DNA from 3 places in the Streptomyces sp. NBC_00996 genome. Region 2 is predicted to be linked to each of the others. Evidence: riboswitches for the same ligand, from Rfam matches in the RefSeq annotation. Region 2 holds a riboswitch; each other region holds the start of a gene.
What was found. Region 2 has a riboswitch for cyclic di-AMP ahead of OG390_RS20955 (transglycosylase family protein). Riboswitches for the same ligand answer to the same signal wherever they lie in the genome.
Positions count from the first base shown of each region.

Region 1: linked by a shared signal. The riboswitch ahead of OG390_RS30535 (transglycosylase SLT domain-containing protein) and the one ahead of OG390_RS20955 (transglycosylase family protein) in region 2 are both predicted to bind cyclic di-AMP.
Region 3: linked by a shared signal. The riboswitch ahead of OG390_RS31825 (NlpC/P60 family protein) and the one ahead of OG390_RS20955 (transglycosylase family protein) in region 2 are both predicted to bind cyclic di-AMP.

Region 1 covers NZ_CP108723.1:6,475,930-6,480,908, reverse strand. Annotated here, with positions in the region: gene OG390_RS30545 (CocE/NonD family hydrolase) at 1-1,915, shown strand, start outside; gene OG390_RS30540 (hypothetical protein) at 2,026-2,355, shown strand; cyclic di-AMP (ydaO/yuaA leader) riboswitch at 2,594-2,781, shown strand; gene OG390_RS30535 (transglycosylase SLT domain-containing protein) at 2,785-3,540, shown strand; gene OG390_RS30530 (HAD family hydrolase) at 3,534-4,373, opposite strand; gene OG390_RS30525 (FAD-dependent oxidoreductase) at 4,682-4,979, opposite strand, start outside.
Region 2 covers NZ_CP108723.1:4,452,228-4,457,206, forward strand. Annotated here, with positions in the region: gene OG390_RS20940 (DUF501 domain-containing protein) at 153-677, opposite strand; gene OG390_RS20945 (septum formation initiator family protein) at 707-1,183, opposite strand; gene eno (phosphopyruvate hydratase) at 1,342-2,628, opposite strand; gene OG390_RS20955 (transglycosylase family protein) at 3,044-3,739, opposite strand; cyclic di-AMP (ydaO/yuaA leader) riboswitch at 3,744-3,952, opposite strand; gene OG390_RS20960 (transglycosylase family protein) at 4,090-4,979, opposite strand, start outside.
Region 3 covers NZ_CP108723.1:6,762,774-6,767,752, reverse strand. Annotated here, with positions in the region: gene pcrA (DNA helicase PcrA) at 1-1,694, opposite strand, end outside; cyclic di-AMP (ydaO/yuaA leader) riboswitch at 2,334-2,507, shown strand; gene OG390_RS31825 (NlpC/P60 family protein) at 2,515-3,696, shown strand; gene OG390_RS31820 (TnsA-like heteromeric transposase endonuclease subunit) at 3,956-4,681, shown strand; gene OG390_RS31815 (helix-turn-helix domain-containing protein) at 4,678-4,979, shown strand, end outside.

The DNA.
Region 1 (4,979 bases), 2.0 Mb from region 2:
CCGCGTCTGGCGCCCGCTGACCGACGAGCCCGTGCCCGTCCTCCTCGAATACCTCCCGTGCCGCCTCACGGACTGGACCGCGCCCCGCGACTGGCAACGCCATCCCTGGTACGCAGGCCACGGCTACGCCTCGGTCCGGGTGGACGTCCGCGGCCACGGCAACTCGGAGGGGCTGCCGACGGACGAGTACTCGGAGGTGGAGCTGGCCGACGGGGTGGAGGTCGTCAACTGGCTCGCGTCCCAGCCCTGGTGCACCGGCAAGGTCGGCATGTTCGGTATCTCCTGGGGCGGCTTCAACTCCCTCCGGATCGCGGCCCTCGCACCCGAGCCGCTCAAGGCGATCGTCACGGTCTGCTCGACGGACGATCGCTATGACAACGACGTGCACTACATGGGAGGTTCCGTCCTCGCCGTCGACATGCACGCCTGGGCGGCCACCATGCTCGCCTTCGCCTCCCGCCCGCCCGACCCGGTGCACGTGGGCCAGGTGATGTGGCGCGACATGTGGGTGAAACGCCTGCAGGCGGTGGACCCGCTCATCCATACCTGGCTGTCCCACCAGACCCGGGACGCGTACTGGCGGCACGGCAGCGTCCGCGAGGACTATGGCGCGATCCGGGCGGCGGTCCTCGCGGTCGGCGGCTGGCACGACCCGTACCGCGACACGGTGCTGCGGCTGGTGGAACACCTTCCGCGAGATCGCGTACGCGGCCTGATCGGTCCCTGGTCGCACCAGTACCCCGACCGCGGCCTGCCGCCCGGCCCGGCGATCGGTTTCCTCCAGGAGACCCTGCGCTGGTGGGACCTCTGGCTCCGGGACAAGGACACGGGCGCCCTGTCCACCCCCGTCCTGCGCTCGTACGTGATGGACGCGCACCTCCCGGCGACGATGTACCCGGAGCTCCCCGGCCGCTGGGTGGGCGACCCGGCCTGGCCCTCCCCCTCCGTCACCCCTGTCTCGTACGCCCTCCAGGGCGACCCGGTGGTGATCCGCTCTCCCCAGCACACGGGGGCGGACGCGGGCCGCTTCTTCCCTCTCGGGAACGACGCGGACCTGCCCCCGGACCAACGGGAGGAGGACGCGAGATCCGCCTGCTTCGAATTCGAAGTACCGGAGGAGACCTGGGTTCTGGGCCGTCCGAGAGTCCGGCTGCGGCTGACGTCCTCGGTTCCCCGGGGTCAGGTGATCGCCCGCCTGTGTGATGTGGCCCCCCACGGAGCCTCGACACTCGTCACCCGGGGTGTACTGAACCTGGCAAAGCGTCATGGCCGCGAACAGGCAATTCCCTGGAAGCCTGGTGCTACGGAGGAGGTGGTTTTCGACCTGAACGGCATCGGCTACGCGTTCCCGCCGGGCCATCGCATCCGCCTCGCCGTCTCCTCCGCGTACTGGCCCTGGATCTGGCCGCAGCCGGGCTCGGAGGTCGGTTTCACCCTGGACCCGACGGGCAGCCTGCTGGAACTCCCGGTAAGGACACGGGAGTCGACGCCCTCCATCACGTTCGAGGAACCGGAGCAGTCCGAACCGCTCGGGGTCATCGTCCCGACGACGCTGGACGAACCCCGCCCGGAACGCCTGGTGGTTCGCGACGTGGCCGCCAGCGCCTGGCGCCTGGAGGTCGACCCACGTTACGGCGGCACCCGCGTCTACCCCGACGGCCTCGAATTCACCGAGAACGCGCTGGAGACGTACACCATCAACGACTTCCACCCCCTCTCCGCTCGCGCCCGCTCGACGTGGTCGATCCGCCTGCACCGCCCGGACCTGCCCTGGGACGCGCGTATCTCGACGACCTCCGAAATCACCTGTGACGCGGAGGACTTCATCACCTCCAACGAGGTCATCTGCAAGGACGGCGACGAGGTGGTCTTCCACCGCACCTGGGAGAAGCGGATCCCCCGAACGGCGGGCTAGGCCCTGCCGTCGAACTCCCGCCTGCCCCGCGGCGCCCGCCCTCCGGGCGGACGACGGGAGTTCGACGACAGGCTCTAGAGGGCCGGGGCGCCGTAGGGAACCCTGAGCCCATGGCGCAGACACGGACCGAGGAATTCCTGATGGACCTCGACGAGGGCATGCTCGCGTACTTCCGCGAGATGGCCCACGAGATGGTCACGCGCTTCGGGATCTCACGGGCGGAAGCCGTCGCGAGGATCAACTGGGCATACCAGGGACGGAAGTTCGGGCCGTACCCCGACCTGATGTGCCACGAACTCCCCGAATACTGGGACTACGGCCTCTACTTCAAGCCCAACGCGGGCCGCCTCCCCGACGACGACCGCGACACGGGCCTCTGCGTGTGGGAAGTGCGCCCGGCTCCTCACCGGCATTCCCCGGCCTGGACTCTCGAAGCGTAATGTCCGAATTAAAAGCATTGCCGCTTTGATGCGCCTTGGTCGCGTGAATTGAGTCACGTCCGACTTGCCCCGGCGTCACACCTCCTGACCTCGATTCCCCCTTCGCGAAAGGCAAGTTGAGGATCACATTCCGCAATAATCGGGCATTTCATCCCTTCCTTTTTCGAGGTTAAAGCGGACAGAGCCATGAATTCGGGGCTTGTTCCCGACATGTGCTCTCGCATACGTTCGCCCCGATCCGAGCGGATCGCCGAATCCTGCCGCCGCTCGGAAACCCACCCACCCACGCACGGCAGGAGCGGGGGACCCAGGTAAGCCGCCGATCCGGACACCGGAACGGCTTGGGGTAAAGCCGCGCCCCCACGCGGCCGGGCACCTCCCGCCCGAACCCGACAGCTCACCTCGCAGGCGCCGGAGAGGAAGGTCGTCATGCCCGCACGAGGCCAGCACTGCCACCCCAAGCCCAACCCGCTCATCCGCAGCATGATCGCCGCAGGCACGGGCGGAGTCGCGCTCACACTCCCCCTTGTGTGCGCGACCGGCGCGCACGCCGCCCAGCCGACGCAGGTGACGCAGGTGACGCAGGCCACAAAGGCCGCCACAGTCACGATCTCCGACGTCCAGCTCGTCACCTACAAGGTGGTCGCGGGCGACACCCTGTCCAAGATCGCGCAGAAGTACCCGCAGAGCGGCGGCTGGCAGAAGCTGTACGACGCCAACCGCGCGGTGATCGGTGCGAACCCGGCGATCCTCCCCCCGGGCCTGACGCTGACGGTGGGCACGAAGACCGTGAAGCTGGGCTCGGCGCCCAAGGCGAGCACCACGTCCGCGACGCCGGCCGCCCCCGCCTCCACGAAGACATACGCCAACAATCTGGACGGCTGGATCAAGCAGTCACTGGACATCATGGGCAAGGCGCACATTCCAGGCACCTACAACGGCATCCACCGCAACGTCATGCGCGAGTCCTCCGGCAACCCCCGAGCCATCAACAACTGGGACTCCAACGCCGCTGCCGGCATCCCGTCCAAGGGCCTCCTCCAGGTCATCGACCCGACCTTCAAGGCGTACCACGTCCCCGGCACCTCGATGGACCCCTACGACCCGGTCGCGAACATCACGGCCGCCTGCAACTACGCGGCGGCGAAGTACGGCTCGATCGACAACGTCAACGGCGCCTACTGAGCCACGCTCTCGCGGGCCCTCCCCTGGGCCCCGAAGAGCCGCTCCAGCACCACCGCGATCCCATCCTCCTCGTTCGACAGGGTCACCTCGTCGGCCACCGTCTTCAGCTCCGGGTGGGCGTTGGCCATGGCGACGCCATGGGCGGCCCAGTCGAACATGGGGATGTCGTTGGGCATGTCGCCGAAGGCGAGGGTGGTGGCGGGGCTGAGACCGAGGTGGGCGGCGGCGAGGGCGAGCCCCGTCGCCTTGGTCACGCCGCATGGCTGGAGTTCGACGGTACCCGGCCCCGACATGGTGACCGTCGCCAGCGAACCGACCACTCCCCGCGCCGCCGACGCCAACTCGTCGTCGGACAGCGAAGGGTGACGGAGCAGCACCTTGCTGATGGGCTCCGACCAGAGGTCGTCGCGGCGCGGCACCCGCACGGCCGGCAGCGTCGGATGCGGCATGACATATCCCGGCTCGATGAGCGTCAGGCCGTCCACACCGTCCTGGTCCACCGCCGCGTAGAGCAGCCCGACCTCCGCTTCGATCTTGCCGAGCGCGGTTTCCGCCAGCTCCCTGTCCAGGGTCACCGACCACAGCAGACGGTGCGCCCCGGCGTCGTACAACTGCGCCCCCTGCCCGCACACCGCCAGTCCCTGGCCGCCGAGTTCGTCCAGCAGCGGTCGGACCCTCGGCGCCGGCCGTCCCGTCACCACCAGATGCTGGGCACCCTCGGCCGTGGCTCTCGCCAACGCGGCGCGCGACCGGTCGGAGAGTGTGTCGTCGCCGCGCAGCAGCGTTCCGTCCAGGTCAGTGGCGATGAGTGAATATGCAGTCGGAGCGGCCATGATCCGAAGAATACGGATCGAACGTCTCATCGGCCCGGCGTGAACCGGACGACGTCCGGTATCCCGTCAGCAACGCCGTTCACCGCACGGACGGTATGGGCGGTACGGGCCTTATCGGCCGTACCGGCCGTGGGTGTTCCACTCCCGTCCACACCGACGCAGGCCACCATGTCGACGTCCAACGGCCGTTCCAAGATGCGGAGTTGGCCTGCCGCGAGCCGCGGGCGGGACGAGGGCCCCGAGCCGCACCGATGTGATGCGACGGTCAGGGGGCGCACCCATCGGCAAGGGCGCCCCCTGCCCCCGACTCACCCGTGCGCAGCCACCAAGTGCTTGGCCAGCCGCGGTGAAGCGAACTCCGTCCCGCACACGAACCGCATCACCGTCCCGTACGAGGCCGCCGCCGGCAACCCCGTGAAGTACAACCCGGGCACGGACGACCGATACCCCGCGCCGAGTTTCGGCGTCCCCCGGCTGACCGCGAGCTCGGTACGGAGCTCGTGTCCGAGGAAGTCCATCGAGGCGATGTCGACGCGATAGCCGGTCGCGGCAATGACGTGGTCGGCGGACAGCTCCTCGGTCCGGCCGCCGTGGGTCTGGACGGAG
Region 2 (4,979 bases):
CGCCCCTACCCGTTCCCGTGCCTGGGGGCTGCGCCCCCGGACCCCCTTGCGTTGTTCATTTTGTGCGGGACGGTGGGGGCTTGTCGCGCAGTTCCCCGCGCCCCTTTCCGGGACGCGAAGGAACTGCGCGATCCTTTGAGTGAGGCGGAGGGTCAGGTCCCGTCCGCGGGGACCACGCATGCGCCCTTGCGCCACCACTCCGGCAGCATCGCGATGGCCTCGTCCCCGAGGGGGTTCACGCCGGGCCCCGCAGCCAGGGAGTGGGCCACCAGCACATGGAGGCACTTCACCCGGTCCGGCATGCCGCCCGCGCTCGGGAAGCCCTCCAGGACCTCGATGGAGTCGCGGCGCGCGATGTAGTCGTCGTGGGCGGCGCGGTACGCGGCGGCCAGCTCGGGGTCGGTCGCCAGCCGGTCCGTCATCTCCTTCATGACACCGTTGGCCTCGAGCGTGCCGATCGCGGACGCGGCCCGCGGACACGTCAGGTAGTACGTCGTCGGGAACGGCGTCCCGTCGGGAAGACGCGGCGCCGTCTCGACGACGTCCGGCTGCCCGCACGGGCACCGGTGCGCGATCGCGCGCAACCCGCGGGGCGGCCGGCCCAGCTGCTGCTTGAAGGCCTCGACGTCCGCGTCGGTCGGCTCGGTGCGCGGGGTGGGCGGCGGTGGCGTTTCCATGCCGTGAGTCACTTGTCTTTCTGGTCAGTTCACTGGTCGGCGGCGTCGGACTTGTCCACGCCGTCCCAGACATTGGCGTACCAGGGACGGGCGGCCGCCCCCTTGTCGACGCGAGTCTGCTTCGACGTGTCCGGGTCGATCACGACGTAGCCGATCTCGCCCGGCATCACATAGTGCAGCCGCTGCCGGATCTGCTGCTCGGCGTACGCGTCGTCCCGCCAGCGCGCCTTGAGGTCGCGCAGCTGCTCGACCCGTTCACGGGCCTGCTCCCGCTGCCGCTCCACATCGGCGATCTCGGCCCGCTGGGACACGTACTGCCTTATCGGGTACGCGAGGGCCACGATCAGGGAGCACAGGACGAGAGCCAGGAGCGCGGCCCGGCCCGTCAGCCGCGAGCGGCGGGCCTGCCGCTTGGTCTGGGAACGGTAGACACGGGCCGCGGTCTGCTCGCCGAGCAGCCGCAGTCTGGTCGCGGTGGAGAACCGGTCCCGGTCCTTCACGGCCATGAGTCCCGCCTCCCCGGTGCAAGCCCATCACGTGCGTACGTCCCCGCACACGGTACGGGACCGAGTACGGGGACGTACGTACGACTGGCTAAGGCCTGGCCCTGTACGGGTCAGCCCTTGCTGTGCCGACTGTCCGCGGAGCGGACCTGCGGCAACACTCAGCCCTTGAAGCGCGGGAAGGCCGAGCGACCGGCGTACACCGCGGCGTCGTCGAGGATCTCCTCGATGCGCAGCAGCTGGTTGTACTTGGCGACGCGGTCCGAGCGGGCCGGGGCACCGGTCTTGATCTGGCCGCAGTTCACCGCGACGGCGAGGTCGGCGATGGTGACGTCCTCGGTCTCGCCGGAGCGGTGCGACATCATGCACTTGAAGCCGTTGCGCTGGGCCATCTCGACGGCGTCCAGGGTCTCGGTCAGCGAGCCGATCTGGTTGACCTTGACGAGCAGGGCGTTGGCGGAGCCCTCCTCGATACCGCGGGCCAGGCGCTCCGGGTTGGTGACGAAGAGGTCGTCGCCGACGATCTGGACCTTGTCGCCCAGCTTCTCGGTGATGACGTTCCAGCCGGCCCAGTCGTCCTCGTACAGCGGGTCCTCGATGGAGACCAGCGGGTACGCGGAGACGAGCTCCTCGTAGTACTCGGTCATCTCGGCGGCCGAGCGGGACTTGCCCTCGAACTCGTACTTGCCGTCCTTGTAGAACTCGGACGCGGCGACGTCGAGCGCGAGCGCGATCTGCTCACCGGGTACGTAACCGGCCTGCTTGATGGCCTCGAGGATGAGGTCGAGCGCGGCGCGGTTGGACTCCAGGTTCGGGGCGAAGCCGCCCTCGTCGCCGAGGCCGGTGGACAGGCCCTTGGTCTTCAGCACCTTCTTGAGGGTGTGGTAGACCTCGGCGCCCCAGCGCAGGGCCTCGGAGAAGGACTCCGCGCCGATCGGGGCGATCATGAACTCCTGGATGTCCACGTTGGAGTCGGCGTGCGAGCCGCCGTTCAGGATGTTCATCATCGGAACGGGCAGCAGGTGCGCGTTCGGGCCGCCCAGGTAGCGGAAGAGGGGGAGGTCGCTGGCCTCTGAGGCGGCGTGCGCGACGGCGAGCGAGACGCCGAGGATGGCGTTGGCGCCGAGCGAGCCCTTGTTGTCGGTGGCGTCCAGGTCGAACATCGCCTGGTCGATCAGGCGCTGCTCGGTGGCGTCGTAACCGACGAGCTCCGGGCCGATCTGCTCGATGACGGCGAGGACGGCCTTCTCGACACCCTTGCCCTGGTAGCGGTTGGGGTCACCGTCGCGGAGCTCGATGGCCTCGAAGGCGCCGGTGGAGGCGCCGGACGGGACGGCGGCACGACCCGTGCTGCCGTCGTCGAGGCCGACCTCGACCTCGACCGTGGGGTTGCCTCGGGAGTCCAGGATTTCCCGGGCTACGACGACGTCGATGGACGGCACGAGCATCTCCTTCTGGGATGTGACGCGGGTACGCGGGGCCGCGGGGCCCGTAGTGCACGGAGCCGCGGTCGGCTCCGCGAGATGAGCCTAACCGCCTCGGGGGGATCGGCCAGCCGGTCGACCACCCCTTGGGCAGAACCGAGAGTAAATTGTTTCCGAACGGAACAAAAACCTGCCCCGTACACGAAACCTCGCGCACGAGAGCCAGGCATGAAAGCGCACGAGAGCCAGGCACAAAAAGCCCCGCTCCGGCGCGTACGGGGGAACACGCACCGGAGCGGGGAGCCCGTGGTGACGGGGGGACCCTCACGAGGTCTCCGGTATGGAGGCCTCCTCCATGAGGGAGCTGTTACTCCGCCGGACAATCCGCCGCACGCCCGGCTGAGCGATCAGCCGCGCACTCAAGCGATCAGCCGCGCACTCAGCCGAGGTGGAGCTGCTGACCCGGGTAGATGAAGTCCGCGTCGTCGATGATGTCCTTGTTCAGCTTGAACAGCTGCTGCCAGCCACCCTTGACGTGCTTCTTCTCGGCGATCGAGCTGAGGGTGTCACCCTTGACGACCTTGTACTCGCCTTCACCCTTCTTGACCTTCTTGCCGGTCGGGGTGGTGACGGTCTTGGCGGCGGGGCGCTCGGCCGAACGCGAGGCGGGCTGCTCCGTCGTCCGGGTGGTGGTGCTCTGGGTCGCGCTCTGCGACCTGTTGGACGAGGAGCTGGAGGTGCCGCCGGTGTACGCGGCGCTCGACAGGCCCGTGCCGCAGGTCGGCCAGGCACCCTTGCCCTGCGCGGCGAGGACCTTCTCACCGATGGTGATCTGCTCCGACTTGGAGGCCTGGTTGGCGCCGGCGGCGTAGGCGGTACCGCCGTACGCGGCCCAGGTGGAGGCCGAGAACTGCAGGCCGCCGTAGTAGCCGTTGCCGGTGTTGATGGACCAGTTGCCGCCGGACTCGCACTGGGCGACGGCGTCCCACTCGGAGGCGGTGGCGGCGGAAGCGCTGCCGGCCGCCATCAGCGGGGCGGCGATGGCGACACCGGTGACACCGGCGAGCGTTGCGAGACGGGTGGTCCGATTGAGGACGGCCGGGCGGCGGTGCTTGCCCTTGCTGGAAAACAGCATGGAGAGATCCCCTCACCGACGCCTGCGAGGTGAGCTGTCGGGTTCGGGCGGGTGAGTGCCCGGTCGTACGCCACTGGCGCACGGCTTCACCCCAAGCCGCTCCCGGTCAACTACCGGGCGCGGCGCTTACCTTGGGTCCCCCGCTCCTGCCTACGGCGCTGACGCGTCGACTGTTCCCGTACGGCCGTTGGCAGGATTCGGCGTTGCGACCGTCGGGGCCCGCAGTGGCGAGCGGTCATGACCGTAGACATGCGATCGCCGGAATTTCAAAGACGATCAGGGCTTCTGAGACTCATGTCTCACTCACGCCAAACCGGACATTCCACGGCGAATCATGACGTGAACTCCCGCTACTTTTCGCCCGATTCAGCACCAACTGCAAGCCTCTGACCGGGAAGGATGAGGTCGGGATCGGCGCCGACCGCCTCCTTGTTCCCGGCGTACAACTCGGCCCATCCACCCTTGAGGTCAAGGGAGTCGGCGATGGTCCAGAGACTGTCTCCGGCGCGCACGACGTAGGAGCCGTCGGCGGCGTCACGGGAGGCGTCGGAGCCGCGCGAGGCGTGCCGTCCGGAAGCGCCGTCCTTACGGCCGTCGGTCGCACCCTCGGCCGCGCCCTCGTCGGCGGTGTCGCCACGGTGGCGCCCGGCGCCGGACGTCGCACTGTCGGACCCGGCCGAAGAGTCGTCGTTCTGGCCGGGCTTGTCCGACTCGTCACTCTTGGCCGCTCCCGTATCCGAGCTGTCGGAACCCTGTGAGGTGTCGGACTTCGTGGAGTTCCCGTCCGCACTCGAGGAGGCGTCGGACGAGGAGTCGGAGCCCGAGTCGGACGAGTTGGATGAATCGGACTCAGCAGATGAATTGGACGAGTCGGACGAATCAGAAGAACTCGACGAACTCGACGAGTCGTCCGCCACACCCGTGTCGACCTCGACCGAGCCCGAGTTCTTGCTGAGCCCGGAGAGCGGTCCACAGGTGGGCCAGGCGGTGAGCCCCTGGCCGTCGAGGACCTTCTCGGCGATGGCTATCTGCTGCGAGCGGCTGGCCTGGTCGGCACTGGGGGCGTACTCGAGGCCGCCGTACGACTCCCAGTTCTCCTGGGTCAACTGCAGCCCGCCGTAGTACCCGTTGCCGTCGTTCGCGCTCCAGGCGCCGCCACTCTCGCACTCCGCGACCCGGTCCCAGGTGGTGCCGTCGGCCGCGCTCGCACTGGTGGCGCCGAGCAACGGGATGGCGATGG
Region 3 (4,979 bases), 2.3 Mb from region 2:
TCCAGGACCGTGGCCGGGCCGGCGCCCGACTCGACGATCGTGCGGAGGTCTTCCATGAGCGTGTTGAACCGCTTGACCGCGTTCGTCGAGCGCGCCGCCATCCCGTACGCCTCGTCGACGCGGCGCAGGGCCTGTGGGAAGCTGATCTTCTCGCGCTGCGAGAGCGCGTCGATCATCGCTTCCGCGCGCTCGCCGATGCCGCGCTTGGGGACGTTGAGGATGCGGCGCAGCGGGACCGAGTCCTCGGGGTTGGACAGCACCCTGAGGTACGCCAGGACGTCCCGGACCTCCTTGCGCTCGTAGAAGCGGACGCCGCCGACGACCTTGTAGGGCAGGCCGACGCGGATGAAGACCTCTTCGAAGACACGGGACTGCGCGTTCGTACGGTAGAAGACCGCGACGTCGCCCGCCTTGGCCTCGCCCGCGTCGGTCAGACGGTCTATCTCGTCGGCGACGAACTGCGCCTCGTCGTGCTCGGTGTCGGCGACATAGCCCGTGATGTTCGAGCCCGCGCCCGCATTGGTCCACAGGTTCTTGGGGCGGCGGGATTCATTGCGCTCGATGACCGCGTTGGCGGCGGACAGGATCGTCTGCGTGGAGCGGTAGTTCTGCTCGAGCAGGATCGTCGTCGCGTCCGTGTAGTCCTCCTCGAACTGGAGGATGTTGCGGATGGTCGCGCCGCGGAAGGCGTAGATCGACTGGTCGGCGTCACCCACGACGCACAGCTCGGCAGGGCCGAGGTCGTCCTCGCGGGACGGTTCGTCCTCGGCGCGGGCGCCGCGCGCCGGGCCGACGAGCTCCCGCACCAGCGCGTACTGCGCGTGGTTGGTGTCCTGATACTCGTCGACCATGACGTGGCGGAAGCGGCGGCGGTAGTGCTCGGCGACGTCCGGGAAGGCGCGCAGCAGGTTGACCGTCGTCATGATCAGGTCGTCGAAGTCGAGCGCGTTGGCCTCGCGCAGCCGCGACTGATACATCGCGTACGCCTGAGCGAGGGTCTTCTCGAAGCCGTCGGTGGCCTGGGCCGCGAAGTCCTCCTCGTCGATCAGCTCGTTCTTCAGGTTCGAGATCTTGGCGCTGAACGACTTCGGCGGGAAGCGCTTGGGGTCGAGGTCGAGATCACGGCAGACGAGTGCCATCAGACGCTTGGAGTCGGCGGCGTCATAGATCGAGAAGGAGGAGGTGAAGCCGAGCTTCTTGCTCTCGCGGCGCAGAATCCGCACACACGCGCTGTGGAAGGTCATCACCCACATCGCGCCCGCACGCGGGCCGACGAGGTGCTCGACGCGCTCCTTCATCTCGCCCGCGGCCTTGTTGGTGAAGGTGATCGCGAGGATCTGGCCGGGGTGGACATTCCGCTCGGCCAGCAGATACGCGATCCGGTGCGTGAGCACGCGGGTCTTGCCGGAGCCCGCGCCGGCCACGATGAGCAGCGGGGAGCCGGAGTGCACCACGGCCGCGCGCTGGTTCTCGTTCAGCCCGTCCAGTAGTGCCGCGGAGTCCACGGCAGGCCGGTGGGCGCCGTCGCGGTAGTACGCGTCCCGGTCCGGGGGCACGTCGAACTTCCCGCCGAACAGATCGTCCGGAACGGGCTCCGGCACGTGATCGTCCTCGGGCGGCGGCGGGGGTTCTTCCTCGTGGGCCCGTGAGGGCTTGAGGTCCGCCAGGAAGCTGTCATCAAAGAGGCTGCTCATCGCTCTCCGAGTCTAGGCGGCCGCACTGACACCCCGCCGCCACCCTGAAAACTCGACCGGATCTCGTGACACGGATCGGAACTCGATCGGGTGGGTCTCATGGCACGGTCTCGGGAGCCGACGATCTTCCAGTGGCGGCCGCCCGCGGTCTTCCTACCTTCCGGAATCGCCTCGTCACCTTCGGTGATCGACCGAGCCGGGCGTACAGACCTTGAGGAGAGACGGCCACCAGGTCGCCGCTCACCGCCTCACGACCTCGACACCTCACCGCCTCAGCGCCTCACCGCCTCGACACCCCAGCGCCTCAGCGCCTCAGCGCCTCAGCGCCTCAGCGCCTCAGCGCCTCAGCGCCTCAGCGCCTCAGCGCCTCAGCGAGAATCTTGCGGCCGTCGGGGGGTGCGGAGCCGCCGCCCCGGAAGACCTCGGCGACCGCTGCCGCGATGCCGATAACCAGACGGACGTCGCCACTCCGGACAACTCACCACAGACCATTCCGGATTGACTGCGCGGAGTGATGCCCAAGGTCAAGGTCACAAAAATGTATCGGGCATATCGCACATCAAACTTCACAGGAGCCACACGCGTTGGCTACCGTGCCGGGCAGGCCGCTCGACACCCACCGGCGAACGACGCCGGGCCGTGCGGCCTCCGCTCAATCCGGTGCGCCCCCGTGGCAGCCGGAGCCGGGGACCCAACCGACCTTGGGGTGAATCGGTCCAACTGCCTTGTGGGGCAAGGACCGTAGGGCAAACCTTCCGGATCCACCCGCCCGAACCCGACAGCTAACTCGGTAGGCGGATGACGGAAGGAGTCGCCTCTCTTGGCGTCGCACCGCAAATGGCGTCCTACGGGTACGCGCGTAGCAGGCATACGGACCCCCGCCCTCGCGACGGCGGCTCTCACCTCCGTCGCCCTGCTCTCCCAGACGGCGAACGCCGCCCCCTCGGCCGAACCGAAGCCGAGCCTCGAAGAGGTCGAGAAGAAGGTCAACGACCTCTATCACCAGGCCGAGACGGCCACCGACAAGTACAACGCGGCCAAGGAGAAGACCTCCAAGCAGCGCAAGCAGGTCGACACCCTCCTCGACGATGTCGCCAAGCGCACCGAGAAGCTCAACACCGCGCGTGAGGAGCTCGGTTCGTTCGCGGCGGCGCAGTACCGCACCGGGGCCGCCGCCCCTGACACCGCGACCCTCCTGCTTGCCGACAACCCGCAGGACTACTTCGACCAGACCCAGCTGATGAGCCGTCTGACCACCCGCCAGAAGGCGGCCGTCGACGACTACATCACCGAGCAGGCCGCCACCACCAAGAAGCGCACGGAGGCCGCCAAGAGTCTGGAGACGCTGACCAGCTCGCAGACCGCGCTCAAGACGTCCAAGGCAGACGTTCAGCACAAGCTCACCGAGGCCCGCGAACTGCTTTCGAAGCTGACCGCCGAGGAGAAGGCGCGGCTGGCGGCGATCGAGAAGAAGAAGCAGCAGGAGGCCGCGCGCAAGGCGGCGGAGCTGGCGCAGCAGCAGGCCGCCGCCGAGGCCGCGAAGAAAGCGGCCGCCCAGCAGGAGTCGTCGTCGAGCACCACGACCGGCTCGTCGGACACCACGACCGGCTCGTCGAGCTCGACGACCACCGACTCCTCGTACGCGACGAAGGCGGCGAAGGCTCTCGCGTTCGCCCGCGCGCAGATCGGCAAGCCGTACGTCTGGGGGGCGACCGGCCCGGACTCGTACGACTGCTCGGGCTTCACCCAGGCCGCCTGGAAAGCCGCCGGCGTCTCGCTGCCGCGCGTCACCTACGACCAGGTGAACGCCGGCACGACCGTCCCGCTCTCCGACGCCCAGCCCGGTGACCTCGTCTTCTTCTACGACGATGTCAGCCACGTCGGCCTGTACATCGGCAACGGGATGATGATCCACGCGCCCAAGCCGGGAGCGTACGTCCGCGAGGAGTCGATCTACTACGACGGCACGTCGGCGATCCACAGTGTGGTGCGCCCGGCGTAAGCAGTTGTAGGGCCGCTTTAGATCTGTCAGATTCTCAGCGATCTGTCGTCAACTTGTCGTCTGCGACAGATCGCTGAGAATCGCTCCGTAGAGTGACTCTCGGCCACTCACAGCATTCTTGCCCTCCCCGGATGCATGGGACGCCGCAGCCAATGGGCAGTCTCGGCCGGGATCACCTTCTGTGTCCCTTCGGTTACGTATATCGGGGGTGGCGGTGTCGTACGTCTCGGTTCGAGAGCCAATGGCTGAGGCCAGAGCTGTGGAGGTCCGCTACCGCCAGGCAGACGGGGTCTTCGCGGAGACCTCGTGGGATCTGCTGGTGAGTGAAGAGGTAGCGGCCGGGCTGCCGGTGCGGGAGTTCCGCTGGTACAAGGGGCGTCGGCACTACTCGGGCTGGTACCACGCGGTGACGGGCGATCGTCTGGTGGCCTACGAGAGCCGTTTGGAGCTCGCCCGCATCTTGCTGGCGGATTTTGCCCAGGATGTGGTCGGGATTGCCGCTCAGCCGTTCCAGGTAAGCGGGGACGACGGAGTCCGCATCCGTCGGCACGTACCGGATCTGCTGCTGACGCATGCGGACGGGCTGGTCACAGTGGTGGACGTCAAGGCTCCGTACCGTGTGGACGTACCGGAGGTAGTGGCCCAGTTCGACTGGATGCGGAAGCTGTGTTTGCTGCGAGGCTGGGCTTTCGAGGTGTGGGCTGGCGCCAGTCCTGTCCTCGTGGAGAATGTCCGGTTCCTGGCCGGCTACCGGCGGCCTGAGCGTGTCGCGGTGCGCCTGGCTGCGGAGGTGCTGGAAGCCGCCCGAGTGCAGGCGAACGTCGGCGGGATCGAGAGGGCGTTGGCGGCACGGCATCCTGCGGAGCTCGTCCGTCCGGCGCTATTGCATCTGGTGTGGTCCGGTGCCCTGTCGGCGGATCTCTCGCGTCCGTTGAGTGCGCAGACTCCGGTTCGCCTCACGGATGGGCAGGATCAGGGGGGATGAGAAGTGCCGCCGTTGCCGTGTTTCCCGGCTCTCGGCTGGTCTTCTGCGGCGATGTCGTCGAAGTGGTCGAGTTCAATCACCTGGGTGTGACGATCCGCAATACGCGGACCGGTGAGTTCTCCACCGTCTCGGTGGGACGTCTGGCGGCAGGCTCGCAGCCGGTGGATACCGGACCACTGCCCAGGGCCGATGACAGTGCTGGCCTCGTGCTGGCGTCGTTGTCCCGGCAGCAGCGGGATGAGGTCAGCGAGCGGGCCAGGCATATCCGTGAGGTCCTGACCGGCTACCGTTCTGGCTT